Regions from separate parts of the Pseudomonas sp. A34-9 genome, predicted to be linked through region 2. Evidence: predicted binding sites of a transcription regulator. Region 2 holds the regulator's gene; each other region holds the start of a gene.
The links. Region 2 encodes FliA, which starts transcription of late flagellar genes. Its sites were predicted from a motif close to CTAAAGTTTNNNNNNNNNNNGCCGNTAA; they were not measured.

Region 1 (8,153 bases), 2.4 Mb from region 2:
CAGACTCACGGGCATGGCTTGGGATTGGGGATTGTGCGCGACATCGTCGAGACGTGGGGCGGATTGCTGGTGTTGGGCGAGAGTGAGTGGGGCGGGTTGAAAGTGGTGATCGAGTTGCCTCGGCGGTGAACCTCTAAAGGCCCCTCACCCTAACCCTCCCGAAACGTCGGACCGCCCAGAGGGAGAGGGGACCGACCGAGGTGTTTGCTCGAGCTACACCGACTTGCAATATCGAGTCGAGCTCAGGTTTTGAAAGCCATCCTGTGACCTGTAATACCGGGTCGAACTCAGGCTTTGAAAGCTTCCCGTGATCTGAGTTATCGAGCCGGGCTCAGGTTTTGAATGACATGCAGATCGGCTCCCTTTCCCCCTCGCCCCCCTTGGGGGGAGAGGGCTGGGGTGAGGGGGGAATCTCACGGACACCCCGCAACTTTCAAATCAGACGCGAAACTGATCCATCAAACTCTGCTGCTGATTCGCCAGACTATTGAGCGACTGACTCACCCGCGCCGACTCGTTCGCCTGCACGGACAACGACTCGGTCACATCGCGAATCGTCGCCACGTTGTTATTGATCTCTTCCGCCACCGCACTTTGCTCTTCAGCGGCACTGGCAATCTGCAGGTTCATGTCGCTGATCACCGTCACCGCATCGCCGATCTGGCGCAGCGCGGTCACGGCCTGACCAACCTGTTCGACACTGCCCTGGGCCTGACGATGGCTGTTGCTCATCGAACCGACCACGTCCTGGGTGCCGCTTTGCAACTGCTCGATGACCTGACGGGTTTCTTCCACCGACTCTTGCGTGCGGCGGGCGAGGTTGCGGACTTCGTCGGCGACCACGGCAAAACCACGTCCCGCCTCGCCGGCACGCGCCGCTTCGATCGCGGCGTTGAGCGCCAGCAAGTTAGTCTGCTCGGCAATCGCGCGGATGGTTTCCAGCACGGCGCCGATCTTCTCGCTGTTGGCGGACAGGCCTTCAACTTGCACCATCGCTGCGCTCATGTCGGCGGCGAGGGTGTCGATGCTCGCGGTGGTGCGGTCGATCACGGTCAGGCCCTGACGGGTGGCGCGATCGGCATCCTTGGCGGCCTCGGCAGCCTGCGCGGCGCTGCGCGCGACGTCTTGCGCGGTGGCGCTCATTTCGTGGGACGCGGTGGCGACCTGATCGACCTGGCGGTATTGCTGCTCCATACCAGCGCTGGTTTGCGTGGCGATGGCCGAAGACTGGTCGGCGGTGTTGCGCGCGTCCTGCACCGAGCGTTTCACCTCGGCGATGATCGGCTGCAACTTGTCGAGGAAACGGTTGAACCAGCCGGCCAGTTGCCCGAGTTCGTCCTGCTTGTCGTAGGCCAGGCGGCGGGTCAGATCACCTTCGCCGCTGGCGATGTCTTCAAGCATGTGCGCCACGCCGAGGATCGGTTTGGTCACGCTGCGCGCCATCAGCCACACCAGCAGCAGGCCGATCAACGCGGCGAGTACGCCCAGACTCAATTCGATCAAGGTGCCGGAGGTATTGCTCGCGTCCAGTTGTTGCTTGAGGGCTTCAGCGCGGCTGACCAGCACTTTCTCTGGCACATCCAGCAACACGCCCCACGCCGGGCCGCCGGGAATCGGCTGGAACGGCGACAGCACCTTCAGCTGGCCGTTGCTGTGCAGGCTGCTCACACTGCTGGTGGACGCGAGTTTGCTCAGCAGTTCGGCGCCGCTGATTTTGTCCACGGCATCCAGACGCTGGCTGAGTTTGCCGGCGTCCGGGCTGTAGCCGGCGAGCAAACCGGCGGGGCTGATGATGCTCACGGCGGTCTGGCCGTCGTAGAGCTTTTTGCTGGCGCCCTGACTGATCGCTTGCAGGCTGTTGAGGTTGATGTCGACCGACAGCGAAGCGATGACTTTACCGTTGACCATCAGCGGAAAGACGATGCTGGTCATCAGCACGTTTTGCCCGTCGATCACATAGAAGTACGGTTCGATCACGCACGGCTTGAGCGTAGCGCGAGGGCAAGTGAACCAGGCGTTGGCGGCCTGGCCGCTGGGGCCGGTGCTGGTGTCGGCCATGTCGCTTTCCGGCAGGGCCATCGAGGTGACTTTGCCCGGGGTCGGTTGCGACCAGTACAGGGCGAAACGGCCCTTGTCATTGCTGCCGAGTTCAGCTTGCCCTGCAAACAGTTCGTCTTTGCCGTCCAGTGCGTTGGCTTCAAACACCAGCGACAGGCCGAGCAGATCCGGGTTGGCTTGCAGCGCCGATTTGACCTGACGGGTCATGTCTTCGCGCAGGTCGAAGGCATCGAGGAAGCGCTTCTCGGCCTGTTCGCGCAGGAACAGCACCTGCCGCGAAAAGCCGTGGCCGTACTGATAGGCGTCCATGAATTGCTGGCGAATGCCGGCGGCCTGCACTTCACCTTGCGACTCGATGCGCGCCTGCGCCGACTCGGTGAGCATTTCCATACTGGAAGCTTTCACCAGTTCAGAACTGTGCTCCATGCGATACAGCGAAAGACCCACCAACAGGGTCACGATACCGGCCAGGCAGAGGCCGGCGAGCAGGGTGATTTTCCATTGGATGGAAAGTTGTCTGAGCGACATGGAGACGTCCTTATTCGATAAATATCTGAGACTTTGCACTTTAACGGCCCAAGAGCAGCTTTCTTGAGCTTCCAGCCGCAAGCTGCAAGTGAAAAAACGCAAAAGCTTGCCGCTTGTGACTTGCAGCTTGCCGCTGCTTCATTCACAGTGCGCGCCCTTCTAATAAGACCCTCTTTGCAAATCCGCCGGTGAACCGTTGGCGGACTCATCCTGTCTGGCGGCCGGTTTTCCACCGCAGTGTTTTTTGAGGTAATGAAATGAATGCAGTCATAGCGGCGGTCGGCGTCATGCTGGTGCTCAGCCTGTCCCGCGTGCACGTGGTGATCGCTCTGATCGTCGGCGCGCTGGTCGGCGGTCTGACCGGTGGCCTGGGCATCGACGCCACGCTCAAGGCGTTCAACAGCGGCCTGGGCGGCGGCGCAACGGTGGCGTTGTCCTACGCGTTGCTCGGCGCTTTCGCCGTGGCGATTGCCAAGTCTGGCCTGGCCCATGCGCTGGCCGACAAGGCGCTGGCCATGGTTGACCGGCAGCATTCGAGCGGCGGTGGCAGCGTCAAATGGCTGCTGATCGGCCTGTTGTGGGTAGTGGCGATCGCCTCGCAGAATATTCTGCCGATCCACATCGCGTTCATTCCGCTGCTGGTGCCGCCCCTTTTATATGTACTGACCAAGCTGCAACTCGATCGCCGCCTGATCGCCTGCGTCATGACCTTCGGCCTGATCACCCCGTACATGGTGTTCCCGGTCGGCTTCGGCAATATCTTTCTCAACCAGATCCTGCTGGCCAACGTCAGCAAGGCCGGCGTCGACATCAGCCAGATCAATGTCATGCACGCCATGGCCATTCCGGCGCTGGGCATGGTCTTTGGTCTGCTGATGGCGGTGTTCTTCAGCTATCGCAAGAAGCGCGTGTACGACCTGGAGAAAATTGAACAGGTCGAGCAGGTCAGCGTTGCCTACAACCCGAAAACCATCGGTATCGCCGGCCTGGCCATTGCGGCCGCGTTCATCATTCAACTGCTGCTGGACTCGATGATTATCGGCGCGCTGGCCGGTTTTCTGATCTTCTCGGCATCGGGCATTGTGAAGTGGCGTGAAACCGACGACCTGTTCACCGAAGGCATGAAGATGATGGCGATGATCGGCTTCATCATGATCTCGGCCTCAGGGTTCGCCGAAGTGCTGAAAGCTACCGGCGAGGTACGCTCGCTGGTTGAAAGTGCGGCAGCGTGGATTGATCACAGTCAGGCCATTGGTGCGCTGTTGATGTTGCTGGTGGGTTTGATGGTGACCATCGGTATTGGCTCTTCCTTCTCGACCGTGCCGATTCTGGCGGCGATTTTCGTGCCGTTGTGCGTGCAACTGGGCTTCAGCCCGATGGCCATCGTGTGCATCGTCGGCACCGCCGGGGCGTTGGGCGACACCGGTTCGCCGGCATCGGACTCGACGCTGGGGCCGACCTCGGGTCTGAACGTTGACGGCCAGCATCACCACATCTGGGACACCGTGGTGCCGACGTTCCTGCACTACAACTTGCCGTTGCTGGCATTCGGCTGGGTGGCCGCGATGGTTCTCTGACTCCGTTCTATGATCGTTCCCATGCTCTGCGTGGGAATGCCTCTCGTGACGCTCTGCGTCACGCCGTTGGACGCGGAGCGTCCGGAGCTGCATTCCCACGCAGAGCGTAGGAACGATCAAGATCAAAGGATCGCAGCCTTCGGCAGCTCCTACAGAGCTCGATGTAGGAGCTGCCGAAGGCTGCGATCTTTTTTTGCGGGTTCAACTTTTGCTTTTGCGTGCCGTTAAAGCCTTTAACCACGCCAATAAAACCAAAAGAGTGAGCCCCCACAATGCGCCTGAGCCTCAAGGCTAAAGTCCTGTCCCTCGCCGTTCTCCCGGTGTTGCTCTTTGCGCTGGTCATCAGCCTGACCACGCTGTTCATCCTCCAGGAACAGGCGCACAAAGAGGTCGAACAGACCCGCGAACGCCTGCTCGGCGACGCCAAAGCCACCCTGCAAAGTTACGTCGCCGTGGCCATGACCACGATCAAACCGCTGTACGACGCGGCCGCGTCGGGTGATAACGAGGCACGCGCACAGGCGATCAAACTGCTCTCCGGCATTCGCTACGGCAAGGACGGCTACTTCTTCGGCTACGACTCCGAGACCGTACGCCTGTTCAAGGCCAACGACCCCGAAGGCGTGGGCAAAAGCTTCAAGGACAACCGCGACCCGAACGGCGTTTACGTCAACCGCGGCCTGGTGAGTGTGGCGAAGGACGGCACGCACTATTTGCAATACAGCTCGCCGCTGCCGGGCAACGCGCAGGTGCTGGTGCCGAAACTCGGTTACACCGAATACCTGGCGAAGTGGGACATGGCCGTTGGTACCTCGGTCAACCTCGACGGCATCGAAGCGCAGGTGGCGCTGGTTGAAGCGCAAGTGCAGGAGCGTATGCAAGGCGTGGTGCTGAGCATCGTCGGCGTGGCGGTGGTGGTGCTGTTGGTGATCGCGGCGGCGGGGATGTTGCTGGCCAACACCATTCTGCGTCCGTTGACCCTGATGAAAGCCAACCTCGATGACATCGCGGCGGGCGAGGGCGATCTGACCCGGCGCCTGAACATCACCAGCCAGGACGAACTCGGCGAACTGGCCGGCTCGTTCAACCGCTTCGTCGACAAGATCCATGGTCTGGTGCGGCAGATCACCGAGATGACCACGCAATTGACCGGGCTGGTGACGCAAGTGTCCGATCAGGCCCAGCGCTCCGATCAGGCAATGGAGCGTCAGCGCCACGAGACCGATCAGGTCGCCACGGCGATCAACGAGATGTCTGCCGCTGCACAGGAAGTCGCAAAGAGCGCACAGAACGCCGCCGTCGCCGCCCAGCAGACCGATGAAGAAGGCCAGAGCGCCAAGCGTGTGGTGGCCGGCAGCATCAAGCAGATTCATGCGTTGGTGGATGATATTCGCAGCAGCGGCGTGTCGCTCGACAGTCTGCAGCAGGACGTGACGTCGATTGTCGGTGTGCTCGGGGTGATTCGTTCGATTGCCGAGCAGACCAATCTGTTGGCATTGAACGCGGCGATTGAAGCGGCGCGGGCCGGTGAGGCCGGACGTGGCTTTGCCGTGGTGGCGGATGAGGTGCGGGCACTGGCCAGTCGCACGCAGATCAGCACCCAGGAAATTCAGGGGATGATCGATCGCTTGCAGGCGGGTACGCAGTCGGCGGTCGAGGCGATGCGCCGTTCCAGCGAAGCGGGTGACGGCACTTCACAGCAGGCTAATCAGGCCGGGGCTTCGCTGGATGCCATGGCCGAGCTGATCGCGACGATCAACTCGATGAACGCGCAGATTGCCAGTGCGGCGGAAGAGCAGACGGCGGTGGCGGAGGAGATCAACCGCAGCGTGCATCAGATTGCGGTGGCGGTGGACAGCGTGGCTGATGAAACGCAGTTGGGCGCGCAGACGTCGCGCAGTCTGGCGGAGCTGGGGCAGCGCTTGGGCAAACTGGTCGGTCAGTTCCGGATCTGACCGCTTGAAAAGCCCCTCACCCTAGCCCTCTCCCAGAGGGAGAGGGGACTGACCGAGGTGTCTCGCGTCATCCGTCGACCTGATAGATTCAGTCGATTATGGATTCGGTAAAGCTGTTTCAGGTCGGCGCAGTTCCATAGCATCCCCCAATCAGTCCCCTCTCCCTCCGGGAGAGGGCCAGGGTGAGGGGCTCTTGATCTTCGTCCCTCAAGGTCTGTCCCAGTAGGGCACTTCACCGAAGCATTCGACAAAGAAATCAATCACCGTACGCACCTTCACCGACAACCGCCGGCTCCCCGGCCACAACACCGCAATCTGCTGCGGCTCCAGGCTGTTCGACACCTGATATTCGCCCAGCACCGGCACCAACGTGCCGTCGCGCACCGCTTCACCAATCAGCCACGACGGAAACATCACCAGCCCCAGGCCTTGCTCGGCGGCTTGGGTGAGCGTGTCGGCGTGGTTGCCGGTGATCGGGCCTTTCACCGAGTACGGCGTCCAGTCTTCGCCCTCGCGGCGGAAAAACCAGCGCTGCTGGCCGGCCGCGCCTTTGTAGGCGAGGCATTGGTGCTGCGCCAGATCCTCAGGCTTTAGCGGTGTGCCGTGGCGCTTGAGATACGCCGGACTGGCCGCGACCTGAAAGCGATGCGGCGCGAGAATCCGTGCCTGCATGCTCGAATCATGCAGCGGGCCGATGCGGAACAGCAGATCGGCGCCTTCCTGCAAGGGGTCGATGTAATGGTCAGTCTGTTGAATATCCAGTTGCAGCTTTGGATAGCGCGCGCACAACTTGCCCAGCCATGGCGTCAGATGCCGCTGGCCGAACACCACCGGGGCGTTGATGCGCACCAGACCCGTGGGTTCGCTTTGCTGTTCCTGCAGCGCCTGTTCGGCTTCTTCCAGTTGCACCAGTACCAGCCGCGCATGGTGACCGAGCATGCGCCCGGCTTCGGTTGGCGTCACGGCGCGGGTGTGGCGATAGAGCAATTGCTGGTTCAGTGCCTGCTCCATCAATTGAATCTGCCGGGATATCGACGACGGCGCCACGCCTTCGCGGCGGGCGACTTCGGAAAAACTGCCGTGATCGAGAACGGCCACAAACAGCCTGAGTGCCTTGAATCCGAGTTCGTTGAGCCCGAGCATGGGGTCATCCTGCTGTGCGAGTTGCGCAAAAGTGTTGTCCGGATGCTCCCATTTATCGCACAGCTTCGCCAGCCGATAATCCGCGCCATCGTTTACTTGAGTGGAAGGTTGTTTATGCAGGCGTTGGATGAGGTGAGCGTTAGCGCACCGGCGACGAAATCGGGATTGCGCTTGTTATTGCTGCCGCTGGTGATTCTGGCGGGCATGGGGCTGTCGGTGGAGGCGGGGTTGCTTGGGCCGTTGGGCGTACAGGTCGGGCATCTGTGGGCGACCTTGAGCATCTTTGGGGTGGGCTCGGCGATTCTGTTTTTGCTGTTGTTGTTCGCTGGCCCGCAAAAAGGCCCGGCACTGACTGATCTGCCGCGTTGGCAGTTGATCGGTGGGTTTCTGGGGCCGATGTATGTGGTGGTGCTGACCTTGGCGACGCCGCATATCGGGATTGCCATGACGATGATCGCGATTCTGTCCGGGCAGGTGGGCAAGAGTGTGTTGATCGACCATTTCGGCTGGTTCGGCGCGACGCGCAAGAAGGTCAATGCCGAGCGATGGCTGGCGTTGGGGTTGATTGTGGTGGCTTTGGTTTTGATTGCGCGGGGGTGAGTGATGGGTCTGGTTATTTTGTTGGCGGTGGTGGTGTTGGCCGGTGCGGTATTGAGTGTGCAGGCGGCGATCAATGGGCGTTTGGGTGAGACCGTTGGGGTGTTGCGCAGTAGTTTGCTGACGTTTGTTGTGGGCGCGGTGACGACCGGGTTGTTGATTTTGTTTTTTGAGCCGGCGCAGGCGGTGAGCCTGTTGGATGTGCCGAAGTGGCAGTTGACGGGGGCGTTGTTTGGGGTGGTGTACATGATGGTGATGGTGGGGGCGGTGCCGGTGGTGGGGACGGCTGTGGCGA
Region 2 (8,153 bases):
TTGGTGACTCGGTAGTCAGTTTCGTACGCGCCGCGCAAGAAGTGTTGCTGGTGGTCTGCGATGAGCCGACCTCGATCACTGACGCGTATGCGCTGATCAAACTGCTCAACCGCGACTACGGCATGAACCGCTTCCGCGTGCTGGCCAACATGGCGCAGAGCCCGCAGGAAGGGCGCAACCTGTTCGCCAAGTTGACCAAGGTCACGGATCGCTTCCTTGACGTGGCCCTACAATACGTCGGCGCCGTGCCTTACGACGAAAGCGTGCGCAAAGCGGTGCAGAAGCAGCGTGCGGTGTACGAAGCCTTCCCGCGTTTCAAGTGCGCGCTGGCGTTCAAGGCGATCGCGCAGAAGGTCGACACCTGGCCGCTGCCCGCCAACCCGCGTGGCCACCTTGAATTTTTTGTCGAGCGCCTCGTGCAGCAAACGGCAGGGCCCGTGCTATGACCGCAAGCGGTATGAACTACTACAAGAAGTCGGCACGTGACGCGCAGTACGAACTGATCGAGCGTTACGCGCCACTGGTCAAACGCATTGCTTATCACTTGCTGGCACGCTTGCCGGCGAGTGTGCAGGTCGAAGACCTGATCCAGGCCGGGATGATCGGCCTGCTCGAAGTCTCGACCAAATACGACGCCAGCAAAGGCGCCAGTTTCGAAACGTACGCGGGCATACGAATCCGCGGCGCGATGCTCGACGAAGTGCGCAAAGGGGATTGGGCGCCACGCTCGGTTCACCGCAATACCCGTATGGTCAGCGACGCGATTCGCTCAATTGAAGCTAAAACCGGCCGTGATGCTAAAGATCACGAGGTTGCGGCCGAACTCCAATTGAGTCTCGACGATTACTACGGGATTTTGAATGACACCTTGGGCAGCCGCCTGTTCAGTTTCGACGACCTGTTGCAGGACGGCGAACACGAAGGGCTGCACGAGGATGGCGCCAGTGCTCATATGGAGCCGTCACGCGATCTGGAAGATGAACGTTTCCAGGCAGCGCTGGCGGACGCGATTGCCAATTTGCCGGAGCGTGAGCGACTGGTGTTGGCGCTGTACTACGACGAAGAGCTGAACCTCAAGGAGATCGGTGAAGTCCTTGGCGTCAGTGAATCGCGGGTCAGCCAGTTACACAGCCAGTGCGCGGCCCGTTTGCGGGGGCGTTTGGGGGAGTGGCGAGCGCGCTGAAGGCAGTGTGGGGACACTGCGAACGAGGCTGGTGCGGTGATGAACGGCACCGGTCTTGCTCTGTTGTGCTCCAGACAGTCTTCGAGTGCTGCGCCGATTGATTGAAGTGGCGCGTCCAGGTGCTGGGCGCGTTTAAGACTGCTTGGAGGTCGAATTGAACAAAGACATGAAAATCCTCATCGTTGATGACTTCTCAACGATGCGGCGGATCATCAAGAACCTGCTGCGCGATCTTGGGTTCACCAACACCGTCGAGGCTGACGATGGCGTGACTGCCATTCCAGTGCTCAACAGCGGAAGCATCGACTTTCTGGTAACGGACTGGAACATGCCGGGCATGACCGGTATCGACCTGCTGCGCCACGTACGTGCCGATGAAAAACTCAAGCACCTGCCCGTACTGATGGTGACTGCAGAAGCCAAGCGCGAGCAGATCATCGAAGCCGCTCAGGCCGGTGTAAACGGCTACGTAGTCAAACCTTTCACGGCTCAGGCGTTGAAAGACAAAATCGAGAAGATTTTCGAACGCATCGGCTGATGAACGCGCGGGGGAGCTATGGAGCATAACGAATCTTCACAGGGCGATTTCGAGTCGACCCTGAAAAAACACGCGGTCGAACTGGTCGAAAGCCTTGAAAAAGGCAGGTTCGGCGACGCTGTGCAACTGATCCATGAGCTCAATCAGACCCGTGACCGTGGCCTGTATCAGGAAGTCGGCAAGCTCACACGTGAACTGCACAGTGCGATCGTCAATTTCCAGATCGACCCGAACATGCCGCAGGCCGAGGAAGTGTCGCAAATCACCGACGCCACCGAACGCCTGGGCTATGTGGTCAAGCTGACAGAGGCCGCGGCCAACCGCACCATGGATCTGGTGGAAAGCGCCACCCCGGTAGTCAATGGTCTGGCTGACGAAGCCCAGACCTTGAGCGCCGATTGGTCTCGCTTCATGCGTCGCGAGGTCGGGGCTGAAGAGTTCCGCGAGCTGGCGCGCCGGGTCGACGGTTTTCTGTCACGCAGCAGCACGGACAACCGTGCGGTGTCGAGCAATCTCAACGACATCCTGCTGGCCCAGGATTACCAGGACCTGACCGGTCAGGTGATCAAGCGTGTGACCCAACTGGTCACCGAAGTCGAAAGCAATTTGCTCAAACTCGTCCTCATGGCCAGTCAGGTGGACCGCTTTGCGGGCATCGAACATGACCGTGCCGCGATGCTTGCAGAAAAAGATCCACAAAAACATCTCTCGCAGGGTGAAGGTCCGCAGATTCATGCCGATAAACGAGAAGACGTTGTGTCCGGTCAGGACGATGTGGACGATTTGTTATCCAGCCTCGGGTTCTAGAGTTTTGGAATTTTAGGTTTTTTGGGTTTTTAGACCTGTAGGAGCACCCCATTAATGAGCTTCGGCGCCGATGAAGAGATCCTTCAGGATTTCCTGGTTGAGGCCGGCGAGATTCTTGAGCAACTGTCCGAACAACTGGTCGAGCTGGAAAGCCGCCCGGATGACGCAGATCTGCTCAACGCAATTTTTCGCGGTTTCCACACTGTAAAAGGGGGCGCCGGCTTCCTTCAGCTCAACGAGCTGGTGGAGTGCTGTCACATCGCCGAAAACGTGTTCGACATCCTGCGTAAGGGTGAGCGTCGCGTTGATGCAGAACTGATGGACGTGGTGCTCGAAGCACTGGATGCGGTGAACAGCATGTTCACTGAGGTTCGTGAGCGTGCACCGATCACCGCTGCCACCCCGGAACTGCTGGCCGCCCTGGCGCGCCTGGCCGAACCGCAAGCGGCGGACGAAGCCCCGGCTTCACCAGTGGCCGAGATGATCGAAGAACTGGTCGTCGAAGGCGACTCGTCGGGCGACATCACCGATAACGAATTCGAACAACTGCTGGACTCGCTGAACGCCGTCAAGGCTGAAGCTGAAGCTCCGGCCGCTGCTGCTCCTGCGCAAACGGCCGCTGAAGCCGCGAGCGATGAAATCACTGATGCCGAGTTCGAGTCATTGCTCGATCAGTTGCACGGAAAGGGCCAGTTCGCGGTGGACGCGATTGCGCCAGTTGCGGCAACCCCTGCGGCACCGGCCAAGGGCGACAGCTCCGACATCACCGACGACGAATTCGAAGCGCTGCTCGATCAGTTGCATGGCAAGGGCAACTTCGCCGTGGATGCGCTGGAGTCGGCGATTGCTTCGGCGCCTGCGCCAGCTGCACCGGCCGCCGCCGCTGCCGGCAGCGACCTGATCAGCGATCACGAATTCGAATCGCTGCTCGACGAATTGCACGGCAAAGGCAAGTTCTCCGAAGTCGGTGCTGCGACTGCCGGCTCCGCGTCGACTGTCGCCACACCGGCTGCCAAGGCACCGGCCGCTGCGGCAGCGCCCAAACCTGCCGCCAAGCCTGAGCCAAAAGCCGAAGCGCCAAAACCGGCTGCCGCCGCGGCACCGGCTCCGGCCCGTGCCGCCGCTGCACCGCCACCGGAAAAACCGGCGAGCGAAGCGGAAACCACCGTGCGTGTCGACACGGCACGTCTCGACGAAATCATGAACATGGTCGGCGAGTTGGTGCTGGTACGTAACCGTCTGGTGCGCCTGGGCCTGAACAGCGGCGATGAAGCCATGCAAAAGGCCGTGTCGAACCTCGACGTGGTCACGGCTGACTTGCAGACCGCCGTAATGAAGACGCGGATGCAGCCGATCAAGAAGGTCTTCGGGCGCTTCCCGCGTCTGGTTCGTGACCTCGCGCGTCAGCTCAAGAAAGAGATCAACCTGGAACTGGTGGGTGAAGAAACCGACCTCGACAAAAACCTTGTCGAGGCTCTGGCCGACCCGCTGGTCCACTTGGTGCGCAACGCGGTCGACCACGGCATCGAGTCACCGGAAGAACGCGAAGCATCGGGCAAGGCCCGTGGCGGTCGCGTGGTACTGGCAGCCGAGCAAGAGGGCGACCACATCTTGCTGTCGATTTCCGATGACGGCAAAGGCATGGACCCGAATGTCCTGCGCGCCATCGCGGTAAAACGCGGCGTGATGGACAAGGACGCGGCCGATCGCCTCAGCGATACCGAGTGCTACAACCTGATTTTCGCCCCGGGTTTCTCGACCAAGACCGAGATCTCCGATGTGTCCGGCCGCGGTGTCGGCATGGACGTGGTGAAGACCAAGATTTCCCAGCTCAACGGTTCGATCAACATTTACTCGACCAAGGGCCAGGGCTCGAAGATCGTCATCAAGGTGCCGCTGACCCTCGCGATCATGCCAACCCTGATGGTGATGCTCGGCAATCAGGCGTTTGCGTTCCCGTTGGTCAACGTCAACGAAATCTTCCACCTCGACCTGTCGACCACCAACGTCGTCGACGGTCAGGAAGTGGTGATCGTGCGGGACAAGGCGCTGCCATTGTTCTACCTCAAGCGCTGGCTGGTCAGCTCCGCCGCTCACGAAGAGCAGCGTGAAGGCCACGTGGTGATCCTTTCGGTGGGCACTCAGCGGATCGGCTTCGTCGTCGATCAACTGGTCGGTCAGGAAGAAGTGGTCATCAAGCCATTGGGCAAAATGCTGCAGGGCACTCCGGGCATGTCCGGCGCCACCATTACCGGTGACGGCCGCATCGCGCTGATTCTCGATGTTCCAAGCATGCTCAAGCGTTACGCCGCACGGCGTATTTGAATCCGGGGCGGCGGGGCGACAACGTCCCGCTGCACCTAATGGAGTGTTTATGGCAGTCAAAGTCCTGGTGGTGGACGATTCGGGTTTTTTCCGCCGCCGCGTCTCGGAAATTCTTTCAGCGGATCCGAGCATTCAGGTGGTCGGCACCGCCACCAACGGTAAAGAGGCGATCGATCAGGCGCTGGCGCTCAAGCCGGACGTGATCACCATGGACTACGAGATGCCGATGATGGACGGCATCACGGCAGTGCGGCACATCATGCAGCGCTGCCCGACTCCGGTGTTGATGTTCTCCTCGCTGACGCACGAAGGCGCCCGGGTCACCCTGGATGCGCTGGACGCCGGCGCGGTGGATTTCCTGCCGAAGAACTTCGAAGACATCTCGCGCAACCCGGAGAAGGTCAAGCAGTTGCTGTGCGAAAAGGTGCATAGCATCTCGCGCAGTAATCGTCGTTTCAGTGCTTATAGCGCACCTGCGCCAGTGGCTGCGCCTGCGCCTGCACCGACCCCGGCTGCATCCAGCTTCAGCAGCCACAGCACCAGCGCTCCGGCCCGTCCGGCGCCTGTGCATGCGCCTGTCGCAAGTCGTGCGCCGGCTGCCAGCGCTTCGTCGCCGGCACCGAAACGCAAGGCTTACAAACTGGTGGCCATCGGCACCTCGACGGGCGGCCCGGTGGCGCTGCAACGTGTGTTGACTCAGTTGCCGGCGAATTTCCCGGCGCCGATCGTGTTGATCCAGCACATGCCGGCAGCGTTCACCAAGGCCTTCGCCGAACGTCTCGACAAGCTGTGCCGCATCAGCGTCAAGGAAGCCGAGGATGGCGACATCCTGCGTCCGGGCCTGGCGTTGTTGGCCCCGGGTGGCAAGCAAATGATGATCGATGGCCGTGGCGCGGTGAAAATCCTCCCGGGCGACGAGCGTCTGAACTACAAGCCGTGCGTGGACATCACCTTCGGTTCTGCGGCGAAATCCTACGGCGACAAAGTTCTGGCGGTGGTGCTGACCGGCATGGGCGCCGACGGCCGTGAAGGCGCACGTCTGCTCAAGCAGGGCGGCAGCGCGGTGTGGGCGCAGGACGAAGCAAGCTGCGTGATCTACGGCATGCCGATGGCCATCGTTAAAGCCGACCTCGCCGACGCGGTATACAGCCTCGACGACATCGGCAAACACATTGTCGAGGCGTGTATCTGATGGATGTTTTAAGCCTTATCGGGATCATCATGGCGTTCGTCGCCATCATCGGTGGTAACTACCTTGAGGGTGGTCATCTCGGTGCGCTGGCCAACGGCCCGGCGGCATTGATCGTACTGGGCGGCACCATCGGTGCCGCACTGCTGCAATCGCCGATGAGCGCGTTCAAACGCGCCATGCAGATCCTTGCCTGGATTCTGTTTCCGCCACGGGTCGATCTGGCCGGTGGCATTGATCGCGTCGTCAACTGGAGCCTCACCGCGCGCAAGGAAGGCCTGCTGGGTCTGGAAGGCGTGGCTGATGCCGAACCCGACAACTACTCGCGCAAAGGCCTGCAACTGCTGGTCGACGGTGCCGAGCCGGAAGCGATCCGCAGTATCCTCGAAGTGGATTTCTACACCCAGGAAGCCCGCGACATAGAAGCGGCGAAAGTCTTTGAAAGCATGGGCGGCTACGCGCCGACCATCGGCATCATCGGTGCGGTGATGGGCCTGATCCACGTGATGGGCAACCTCGCGGATCCGACGCAACTGGGCAGCGGCATCGCCGTGGCGTTCGTCGCGACCATTTACGGCGTGGCCAGTGCCAACCTGGTGTTGCTGCCGGTCGCGGCCAAGCTGAAGTCAATCGCGCTGCGGCAGTCGCGTTATCGCGAAATGTTGTTGGAAGGGATCCTGTCGATCGCCGAAGGTGAAAACCCTCGCTCCATTGAGTTGAAGCTGCAAGGCTTCATGGATTAAGGGAATAACCTCATGGCCCGTCGTCGCCACCAGGAAGAGCATGTAAACCACGAACGCTGGCTGGTTTCCTACGCTGACTTCATTACTTTGCTGTTCGCGTTCTTCGTGGTGATGTACTCGATCTCGTCGATCAACGAAGGCAAGTACAAAGTCATTTCCGAAGCATTGATCGGGGTCTTCACCGACTCCGATCGCTCGCTCAAGCCGATCCCGATTGGTTATGAGCGGCCGAAAACCGTGACCCCGGCCAAGCCGCTGGTCAAGGACGCCGAACAGGTTGACGCCGGTATCGCCGGTGCCAGTGACCCGCTGAAAAGCATTGCCGATGACATCAGCGCCGCCTTCGGTGACTTGATCAGTTCCAATCAGATGACCGTGCGTGGCAACGAGCTGTGGGTCGAGATCGAACTCAACTCCAGCCTGTTGTTCGGCAGCGGCGATGCCATGCCCAGCGACATCGCGTTCAACATCATCGACAAGGTCGCGGCGATTCTGAAACCGTTCGATAACCCGATCCACGTCGAGGGTTTCACCGATGATCAACCGATTCGCACCGCGCAGTACCCGACCAACTGGGAGCTGTCCTCGGCGCGTTCGGCGAGCATCGTTCGCATGCTGGCGATGCAGGGTGTGAACCCGGGTCGCCTGGCGTCGGTGGGTTACGGTGAGTTCCAGCCGGTCGCCAATAACGCCACCGCCGAAGGCCGTGCGAAAAACCGTCGCGTAGTGCTGGTGGTGTCGCGCAATCTCGATGTGCGCCGCAGCCTCACGGGCACCGGAACCGCCAATGCGCAACCGGACGCTGCGTTGAAGCGTGCTGGCACACAAACTGCACCGACCCCGGTCAAGACGCCGGGACGCGAGAGTGCCGTCAATTCTCCGTCACCCGCATTAACACGCTGAGCTATGTCTCGGTCGAGCATATCGGCCGGGAGGAACGAACTGAATGAGAGTCTGGGCAGTCGCCAATCAAAAGGGTGGTGTCGGTAAAACCACATCTTCCATCGCTTTAGCCGGATTGCTGGCCGAGGCGGGCAAGCGCGTGGTTGTGGTCGATCTCGACCCGCACGGCTCGATGACCAGCTATTTCGGTTACGACCCCGACAGCCTGGAACACAGCAACTACGATCTGTTTCTGCACAAGGGCAGCGTGCCGCAAGGCCTGCCGGGGCAGTTGCTGCTGTCGACCAGTGACGAACGTATTTCGCTGCTGCCATCGAGCACCGCACTGGCGACGCTTGAGCGACAGTCGCCGGGGCAGAGTGGCCTCGGTCTGGTGATCGCCAAGAGTCTGGCGCAGCTGTGGCAGGACTTTGATTACGCGGTGATCGACAGTCCGCCGTTGCTCGGCGTGCTGATGGTCAACGC
Region 3 (8,153 bases), 1.4 Mb from region 2:
GGGCGATCAACGCGCCTGGCCAGCCGCCGGCCAGTTCTACGGCGTGCAGAACGTTCTCCGGGGTGCGCCAGGCATCGGTGCGCGCCTTGCGCTTGTCCGCCCAGTACATGAAGAACGCCAGCACGCTGACGATCCCGTAAGCGGCCAACGGCACCAAGGAAATCCCGCGCAGCCACATCGACAGCGAGCCGAACATCGGCAGCGCACAGACCACCAGCAGAACCACCAGTTTTAGCTTCAGATGCTGAATGTTGTTGCCACCTGAAGGTCGCCCTTCAGGGCGGCGTGCACGGGAATCACTCATGGCTTGGCCGCCGCCCAATCAATCCAGCCAAACTGCCACGTCGCCAGAATGATCAGACCAAACACAATCCGATACCAGGCGAACGCCGCATAGCTGTGGCTGGCGATGAACTTGAGCAAGCCGCGCACGGCAATCATGGCGAAGATGAATGCGGTGACAAACCCGATGGCGAACACCGGGAAATCCGCCGGCACAAACAGGTGACGGTATTTGTAGCCCGAGTAGACCGCCGCACCGACCATGGTCGGCATCGCGAGGAAGAACGAGAACTCGGTGGCGGTCTTGCGCGACAGGCCGAACAGCAAACCGCCAATGATCGTCGAGCCGGAACGCGAGGTGCCGGGAATCATCGCCAGGCACTGGGCAAAGCCGACTTTCAATGCGTCCTTCCAGGTGATCTCGTCAACCGTTTCGGCGTGCACTTCATGCTGACGCTTTTCCGCCCACAACATGATGATGCCGCCCACCACCAGCGCGGTCGCGACGGTAATCGGGTTGAACAGATATTCGTGAATCAGGTCGGCGAAGATCACGCCCAGCACCACCGCAGGCAGAAACGCGATCAGCAAGTTGGCAGTGAAACGCCGGGCGCCGGGCTGGGTCGGCAAGCCGATGACCACGTCGAGAATCTTGCGCCGAAACTCCCAGACCACCGCGAGGATCGCGCCGAGCTGGATGATGATATTGAACGCCATGGCCCGTTCGCCGCCGAAATCGAGCAAGTCGGCAACTATGATCTGGTGTCCGGTACTGGAAATGGGCAAAAACTCCGTCAGCCCTTCTACAACTCCTAGTATCAGTGCCTGCAAGGCCGTCCAAAGATCCATCAATCCCCCAAAGAGCGATGCGCGTCGGCATGCCCCGATAGTATTTTTCTAGCGTTCACTGCGATCAGCGTAGCTGGTTAAGGCTGTACCGATTCCGCACGCACAGGATCCACACGAAACGGTCAAAATTCCGTGAAATATCAATTTGGATTCAGGTTTTCACGCGCGGGGCCGAAATCCTATCAGACAAGCCTTAATAGCGCTGCCGCGTTATACGACTTGGGTCGCGTATGCCCGCACGCGGAATCGTGGTTGGATGCTGGCGGTCGTTTATTACAAGAAAAAGAATCCGGAGTGACAGCGTTATGAACAGCTTGCGCAGTGTGTCGATCAGCCGACGCTTGTGGCTCATCTTGATTGTGGCGGTGGTCATGTTGCTGACCTTGGGCATGTTGATGCTCAAGCAGATCCACGACGATCTTTATCACGCCAAGGCCCAGAAAACCCAGCATGTGGTGCAGACGGCCAGCGGCCTGCTGAGCTATTACCACGACCTCGAAACCGCCGGCACCCTGAGCAAGGACGCCGCGCAGAAACAGGCGCTGACGGCCATTCGCGGTTTGCGCTACGACCAGAGCGATTACTTCTGGATCAACGACCTCACTCCCGTGATGGTCATGCACCCGACCAACCCCAAACTCGAAGGCCAGAACCTCTCGGCGATCCGCGATCCGGACGGGTTTGCAGTGTTCAACGAAATGGTCGCCATCGCTCGAGCCAAAGGTGCCGGCATGGTTGATTACCGTTGGCCAAAACCGGGCGCCAGTGAGCCGGTAGCCAAGACTTCCTACGTCAAACTGTTCGAACCGTGGGGCTGGGTGCTTGGCTCCGGGGTTTACGTCGATGACGTACAGGCGGAATTCCAGGGCCAGGTGATCAAAGCCACGGTCATCGGCCTGGCGATTGCCGTGATCATGGCATTGCTGGTGATCCTGATTGCGCGCAGCATCGTGCGTCCGCTGCAGGAAACCGTGAACGCCATGGCCAACATTGCCAGCGGTGAAAGCGACCTGACCCGCAGCCTCGATACCCATGGCAAGGATGAAGTCACCGAGCTTGCCCATCACTTCAATGCCTTTACCGCCAAGCTGCGTCGCGTGATCGGTGATTTGCAGGTGTCAGCCAGCGCCTTAGGCCAGTCGTCCAGCGAACTGGGCAACGACGCTTCGCAGGCCCAGCAGCGCAGCCAGCAGCAGTCGCAGCAGATGGAACTGGTGGCCACGGCGATCAACGAAGTGACCTACGGCGTGCAGGATGTGGCGAAGAACGCCGAGCACGCCGCCGCCGAAATGCGCGATGCCGAAGCACAGGCGCAACAGGGCCAGATCAACATCGATGGCAGTTTGCAGCAGATCGACAAACTGTCCGGCACCATCGATCAAGCGGTTGAAGTGATCCGCACCCTTGCCGCCGAAAGCACACAGATCGGCAGTGTGCTCGAGGTGATTCGCTCGATTGCCGAGCAAACCAACCTGCTCGCGCTCAACGCCGCAATCGAAGCGGCCCGGGCCGGTGAGCAGGGTCGCGGGTTTGCCGTGGTCGCGGATGAAGTGCGCTTGCTGGCTCAGCGCACGCAAAAGTCGACAGCGGAAATCCAGTCGATGATCGAACGCTTGCAGAACCATTCCGAAGCCGCCGTGAAGGTGATCGGCGACAGCAGCAAGGCATCGCAACTGACCATCGAGCAAGCCGGGCTGGCCGGCGCCAGTCTGAACGCCATTGGCCAGGCATTGCGCAATCTCAATGGTCTGAATGCCTCGATTGCCAGCGCGACGTTGCAGCAGGCGCACGTAGTCGAGGACATCAATCAAAACGTCACCCAGGCCGCAGGCCTCTCGCACAGCACGGCCATCGCTGCAGAACAGTCGAGCGCCGCCAGCGTACGGCTCGGACAATTGAGCGAACAACTCAACGGCCTCCTGCGCCAGTTCCGCGTCTAGCCCCCCCTGTAGGAGTGAGCCTGCTCGCGATAGCGGTGTTTCAGCCAGTATGAATTTCGCTGACACACCGCTATCGCGAGCAGGCTCACTCCTACACGTTTTTGGGTACAATCCGCCCCCTTCTTTCACTCCCCCAAGGAACCCCCATGTCCGGGCTTGAACTGTTTGCCGCCGCCCTCGGTGTGATCGCCGTCTGGCTGACGGTCAAACAGAATCCGTGGTGCTGGCCGATCGGGCTGGTCATGGTGTTGCTCTATAGCTGGATCTTCTTTGAGGTGAAGCTGTACTCGGACATGTTGCTGCAAGTGATCTACGCCGCGTTGCAAGTCTATGGCTGGTGGCAATGGACGCGTGCCGGGACGATGCATGACGGCCGTGAGGTCACGCGCCTCGATCAACGCTCTATCCTGATCGGCCTCGGCGTTGGCGCGATCGGCAGCGTGTTGCTCGGTGCAGCCATGGCCCACTGGACCGACGCCGCGCAACCGTGGCTCGATGCAGCGCTCACCGGTTTCAGCCTGGTGGCACAACTGTGGATGGCGCAGAAACGCCTGCAATGCTGGGCGCTGTGGTTCGTGCTCGACGTGATTTTTGTCGGCCTGTTCATCTATAAAGGGCTGTACCTGACCGCTGCGCTGTACGCTCTGTTCACGCTGCTGGCGATTCAAGGCTTTCGCGAATGGCGCGCCGACCCGGCGTTGCGCACATGAAGGTCGTGGTGCTGACCGGGCCCGAATCCACCGGCAAGAGCTGGCTGGCGGCGGGCCTGCAACAACGCTTCGGCGGCTTGCGCGTGGATGAGTACGTGCGCCGTTTTATCGAACTCAATCCCCGTGATACTTGCCTGGCTGACATCCCGGAAATCGCTCGCGGCCAACTGCACTGGGAAGACCAGGCTCGGGCGCAGCAGCCGCCGCTGCTGATTCTCGACACCCATTTGTTGAGCAATATGTTGTGGAGCCAGACGCTGTTTGGCGACTGCCCGGACTGGCTGGAATCGGAGTTGCTGGGGCGGCATTACGACCTGCATCTTTTACTCTCGCCCGAGCAGATCGACTGGACCGATGACGGTCAGCGCTGCCAGCCGGATCTGCACGAACGAATGGCGTTTTATCAGGCGACGCGCAAATGGCTGGAAAACCATCACCAGCATTTTCAGATCATTCAGGGCAATTGGGCCGACCGCCAGACTCAGGCATTTGCCGCCGTCGAGCAATTGCTGGCGCCGTAACCCGGTCAGCGGGTCATCTTCCCCGCCACTTCCCCTGTTTTGGGGACAAAGTGTCCGTTCCTGAAACACTCCGTGACTTGCAAAGTGCCCGTTTCAGCACTGTTCACGGCTTTGTCATGCGAGTTGTTACACGGCTGATACACACCGCTGCAAACCCTTGTTCCAGAGCTTTGTTCAGCCAACGGACAGGTCGGCGCGCCAGTGCGTGTATCAAGCATGAAACAGCTTGTGTATCAGACCTGCGCGTTTATTCCTCAACCCTTTGAAAACAATAAACTTTTAAAAAGCGGCACAGCTTTCGCTCTCTCCTTCACAACGCTGACTAGGGCCAGCCCACTGAAGAAGGAATTGCAGCCGTGGGGAATATCCAAAAAGGTTTGACCTGCCTTCTGCTGATCGGATCAGCAGCCAGTACGTTGATCAGCTTCAACGTGCAGGCAGAGGGTAACGGCGTGATTGTGCTCAATCGCGATGTTCAGCCCATTCCCATCGGTCGCAGCGCACCCGGCAAAGACCCCTACCCGACCACTGTCAACGCCAACCCTTCGGGTCGCATCAATCAGGCGATGAACAGCACCGAACTCAATGACGGTGACTTCGCCAGTGTAGCCAGCGGCGCGACCATCAGAGGCAACATCGCGACGCCCGGTTCCAGCCTGCCCGGCATGAACGTTCTGACCAACCCCAATGGCCTGCCAGGGATGAGTGCCGGCCACGGCGGAGGTGGCGGCGGCACGATCTCCAACACCATCAATCGTTCGCTGAGCACCGGTCTTGCGCCGCTGACCCGCATGGCTGGAGGCCAATAAGATGAATCGCACCCTGCTCCTGCTTGCCCTCTTCGGCTGCGCCAGTGCCATGGCGGCCGACCCCAGCTCAGTGAACAACGCGAACATTCAGGACACCGGTATCCAGTACCGCGGTAATTACAACGTCAACCAGGCCGCTGGCGACCAGATGCAACAGACCAACACCAAGGCGATCGCCATCGGTACCTCGGCCAGCGCCACTACGATTGTCCGCCAACACATCGACACCCCGGGCAATCCGTCAACGAACGCCAGCGCCACCATTGGCGGCAACTCTTTCAGCAATGGCAACGGGATTCTGGGCGTGAACCAGGGTGCCGGCGCCAACAACCAGATGGCCAACGTGACGCGCGTCAGCATCAGTGCTGCCCCGCTGAGCGTTGACGACAGTGCCCTTTCGCAACAGAACGTGGCGCTTGTACCGAGCTCAGGAGCAACTGGTACCTCACCCGGCAGTCGCCAGGTCACGACAAGTGATCAGGCCTTCACCGGCAGCCGCGGGGTAATCCAGGTGAACCAGAGTGCCGGGGTGGGGAACCGAATGGCTAACACCCTGAGCATCCGGGTCGCTGACTGACCCAAACAACAAAAGCAGTGCAATTAGAAAGTACCAACACTTAACCAACTAATAAGCACGATGGAGAAACACCATGAAACCTACAATGGCTCTCAAACCACTGGTTTTCGCACTTGCAGCAGTAATGGCAATGGCGGCTCAAGCGGGCGGCAATGATCATGGTAACAATGGCGGTCACGGTCACCAGCCTCCTCCACCTAAAGGCCCAAGCCTTGAGGAACTCCTGCAAATCGGCGCTGGCGCCGGTGCTGCAGTGCTCGACGTGCAAAGCAGCGGCGGCAACGCCGTGCTTAACCAAGGCACCCAAAACAACGCCAACGTGAGTGGCTCGCTCAACGGCGCCAACGGCAACATTGGTGCGAACAACACCGCAGGCGACGGCAACCAACAAGACAACGCCGCGGCTCTGGCGACTGCTGACGAAAGCTTCATCTTCGGCACCGCAGTGGCTGCTTCCAGCGCCACTCAAGTCAACGCCAACAACGGCGTAGCCAACTACTCCAGCACCGCCAACGCCAGCCTCAACAACGTCGGCAACAGCGGCTCGGGCAACATCGGCGTGAACAACAGTGCCGGCAACTTTAACCAACAGAAAAACAACCTGGCAATCGCTGTCTCCGGTGGTCGCGTAGCTCAGGCAGCTGCCGCCGCCAACCAAAGCTCCAGTGGCTTGTCTGTCGCCAACAACGGCACTCAAACCTACAAAAAAGATACCCTCACTGGCACTGTTACCGCCGCCGGCGCGTTCGTCGCCGCCGGTACTGCAACCACCAAAGATGACGATCATGGTCACGGCGGTGGCGGCTATGGCAACAATGACAAAGGGCATGGCGGCAACGGTGGCAGCAAACCATCCAGCTCTGACTTCGTTGCTGTGGGTGTCTTCGGTCTGGCTGGCGTGACCACTCAACAAGTGATGACGCCAGACGGCTGGAAAAACCCTGTCACCAACAACGCCAACATGACCAACGTAGGCAACAACTGGTCTGGCAACGGTGGCTTCAACAACGCCGCTGGCGTTGGCAACCAACAAAGCAACTCGCTGTCCATCGCTGCAGGTTGCAAAGCCTGCATGTAATCGCGATCGAAACGAAAGCCCCGGAAACGGGGCTTTTCCTCAGTCCGCAAAGGCGTATCGATCATGCGTAAGACTGCCCTTATCGCTCTGCTTTGTCTGTCTGGCCTGACCCAGGCTGCCCAGATGCCCGTGGCTGCCCTCCCCGGCGGCACACTCATCTATAAAAACGTGCAAAGCATCCGTGAGCGCAAGTTTGCCGACATCGTCGAACAGAAAACCGATTTCAGCTGCGGCGCTGCTGCACTGGCCACGGTGTTACGCCAGGCCTATTGGCTCGACGTCGATGAGGAGCACATCATCAAAGGCATGCTGGTCAACGCAGACCAGGACCTTGTTCGTACTCAAGGGTTTTCCATGCTCGACATGAAGCGCTACATAGAAAGCATCGGCATGCGCGCCAGGGGTTACAAGATTCCGCCGGAAAAACTAGACGCTGTAACGATCCCGGTGGTGGTACTGATGGAAATTCGCGGCTACAAGCATTTCGTGGTTCTGCAGCGTTCGGACAAGGATTGGGTTTACATCGGAGACCCGGTTTTGGGCCACAAACGCTACAAACACGATGACTTTGTCAAAGGTTGGAACGGCATAGTCTTCGCCATCGTCGGCCCCGGTTATGACAAAACCAATGCATTGCGCAGCCCGCCGACACCGCTGACGGCCAAGAACAAGCTGGATAACTTCAACCCTGTCAGAGATGCTGAATTGATGGACTTCGGGTTCATACAGAGCGACTTCTTTTAATCGCCGATTATAAAGAATGGGGCTGGATGTCCCGGGAGCAGCAAATGAAAACCTCATACTGGCTGGTCGCCGCTTGCCTGGCCGCGAGCGCGTCAGGCTATGCCAATGCAGGATTCAAACCCATCGAGATACAAGACAAAGAGTTGTCCGAACTACGCGGTCGTTATGTCATGCCGGGGCGGATTATCAGCTTCGGCATTGTCATGAGCAGTACCTGGCGCAACGCCAGTGGTGATCTGATCGGCGCCGCCACCTCGATGCAACTGCAGGCAGCAACGATTAAACCCGAATTCTACGTGCAAACAATCAAGGAGCACGGCAACGGCAGCGCCCTGCCAACGGGCACCGGCACGATCACCGGTGGCGCCGGCCTCGACAGCAGCCAGGGCGTGACACAAAGCGTGCGTGCCGCTGGCGACAGCAATACCGCCTATAACAATGTTGCCATCAACGTCAAAGAAGCCGATCAGGCACCGGCACTGGTACCCGCTCAAGGGCAGGCGCTGATGGCCGGGCAGACCATCGGCGGCAGCAATGCCGCAGGCAGCGTGGCCGTTTCGGCGACCGGTGGCGGCGTGCAGATGGCCATTCAGGCCGCCGGCAATCAGGGCACAGCCCTGCAACAGGTCGCCCAGGGTGGCTT

Region 1: the regulator FliA is predicted to act here: its motif matches at 4,364-4,391, upstream of P3G59_RS19245 (methyl-accepting chemotaxis protein).
Region 3: the regulator FliA is predicted to act here: its motif matches at 1,282-1,309, upstream of P3G59_RS14480 (methyl-accepting chemotaxis protein).

Annotation. Positions count from the first base shown of each region.
Region 1 covers NZ_CP119967.1:4,327,870-4,336,022, reverse strand. Annotated here, with positions in the region: gene P3G59_RS19260 (sensor histidine kinase) at 1-129, shown strand, start outside; gene P3G59_RS19255 (methyl-accepting chemotaxis protein) at 439-2,586, opposite strand; gene P3G59_RS19250 (Na+/H+ antiporter NhaC family protein) at 2,844-4,163, shown strand; gene P3G59_RS19245 (methyl-accepting chemotaxis protein) at 4,436-6,118, shown strand; gene P3G59_RS19240 (LysR family transcriptional regulator) at 6,326-7,261, opposite strand; gene P3G59_RS19235 (DMT family transporter) at 7,376-7,861, shown strand; gene P3G59_RS19230 (DMT family transporter) at 7,865-8,153, shown strand, end outside.
Region 2 covers NZ_CP119967.1:1,897,497-1,905,649, forward strand. Annotated here, with positions in the region: gene fleN (flagellar synthesis regulator FleN) at 1-446, shown strand, start outside; gene fliA (RNA polymerase sigma factor FliA) at 443-1,183, shown strand; gene P3G59_RS08475 (chemotaxis response regulator CheY) at 1,350-1,721, shown strand; gene P3G59_RS08480 (protein phosphatase CheZ) at 1,740-2,528, shown strand; gene P3G59_RS08485 (chemotaxis protein CheA) at 2,583-4,853, shown strand; gene P3G59_RS08490 (chemotaxis response regulator protein-glutamate methylesterase) at 4,903-6,045, shown strand; gene P3G59_RS08495 (flagellar motor protein) at 6,045-6,785, shown strand; gene motD (flagellar motor protein MotD) at 6,798-7,688, shown strand; gene P3G59_RS08505 (ParA family protein) at 7,732-8,153, shown strand, end outside.
Region 3 covers NZ_CP119967.1:3,259,420-3,267,572, reverse strand. Annotated here, with positions in the region: gene P3G59_RS14490 (DUF1294 domain-containing protein) at 1-304, opposite strand, end outside; gene P3G59_RS14485 (undecaprenyl-diphosphate phosphatase) at 301-1,131, opposite strand; gene P3G59_RS14480 (methyl-accepting chemotaxis protein) at 1,437-3,071, shown strand; gene pnuC (nicotinamide riboside transporter PnuC) at 3,218-3,781, shown strand; gene P3G59_RS14470 (AAA family ATPase) at 3,778-4,302, shown strand; gene P3G59_RS14465 (hypothetical protein) at 4,659-5,111, shown strand; gene P3G59_RS14460 (adhesin) at 5,113-5,688, shown strand; gene P3G59_RS14455 (heme utilization protein) at 5,762-6,766, shown strand; gene P3G59_RS14450 (C39 family peptidase) at 6,830-7,510, shown strand; gene P3G59_RS14445 (hypothetical protein) at 7,555-8,153, shown strand, end outside.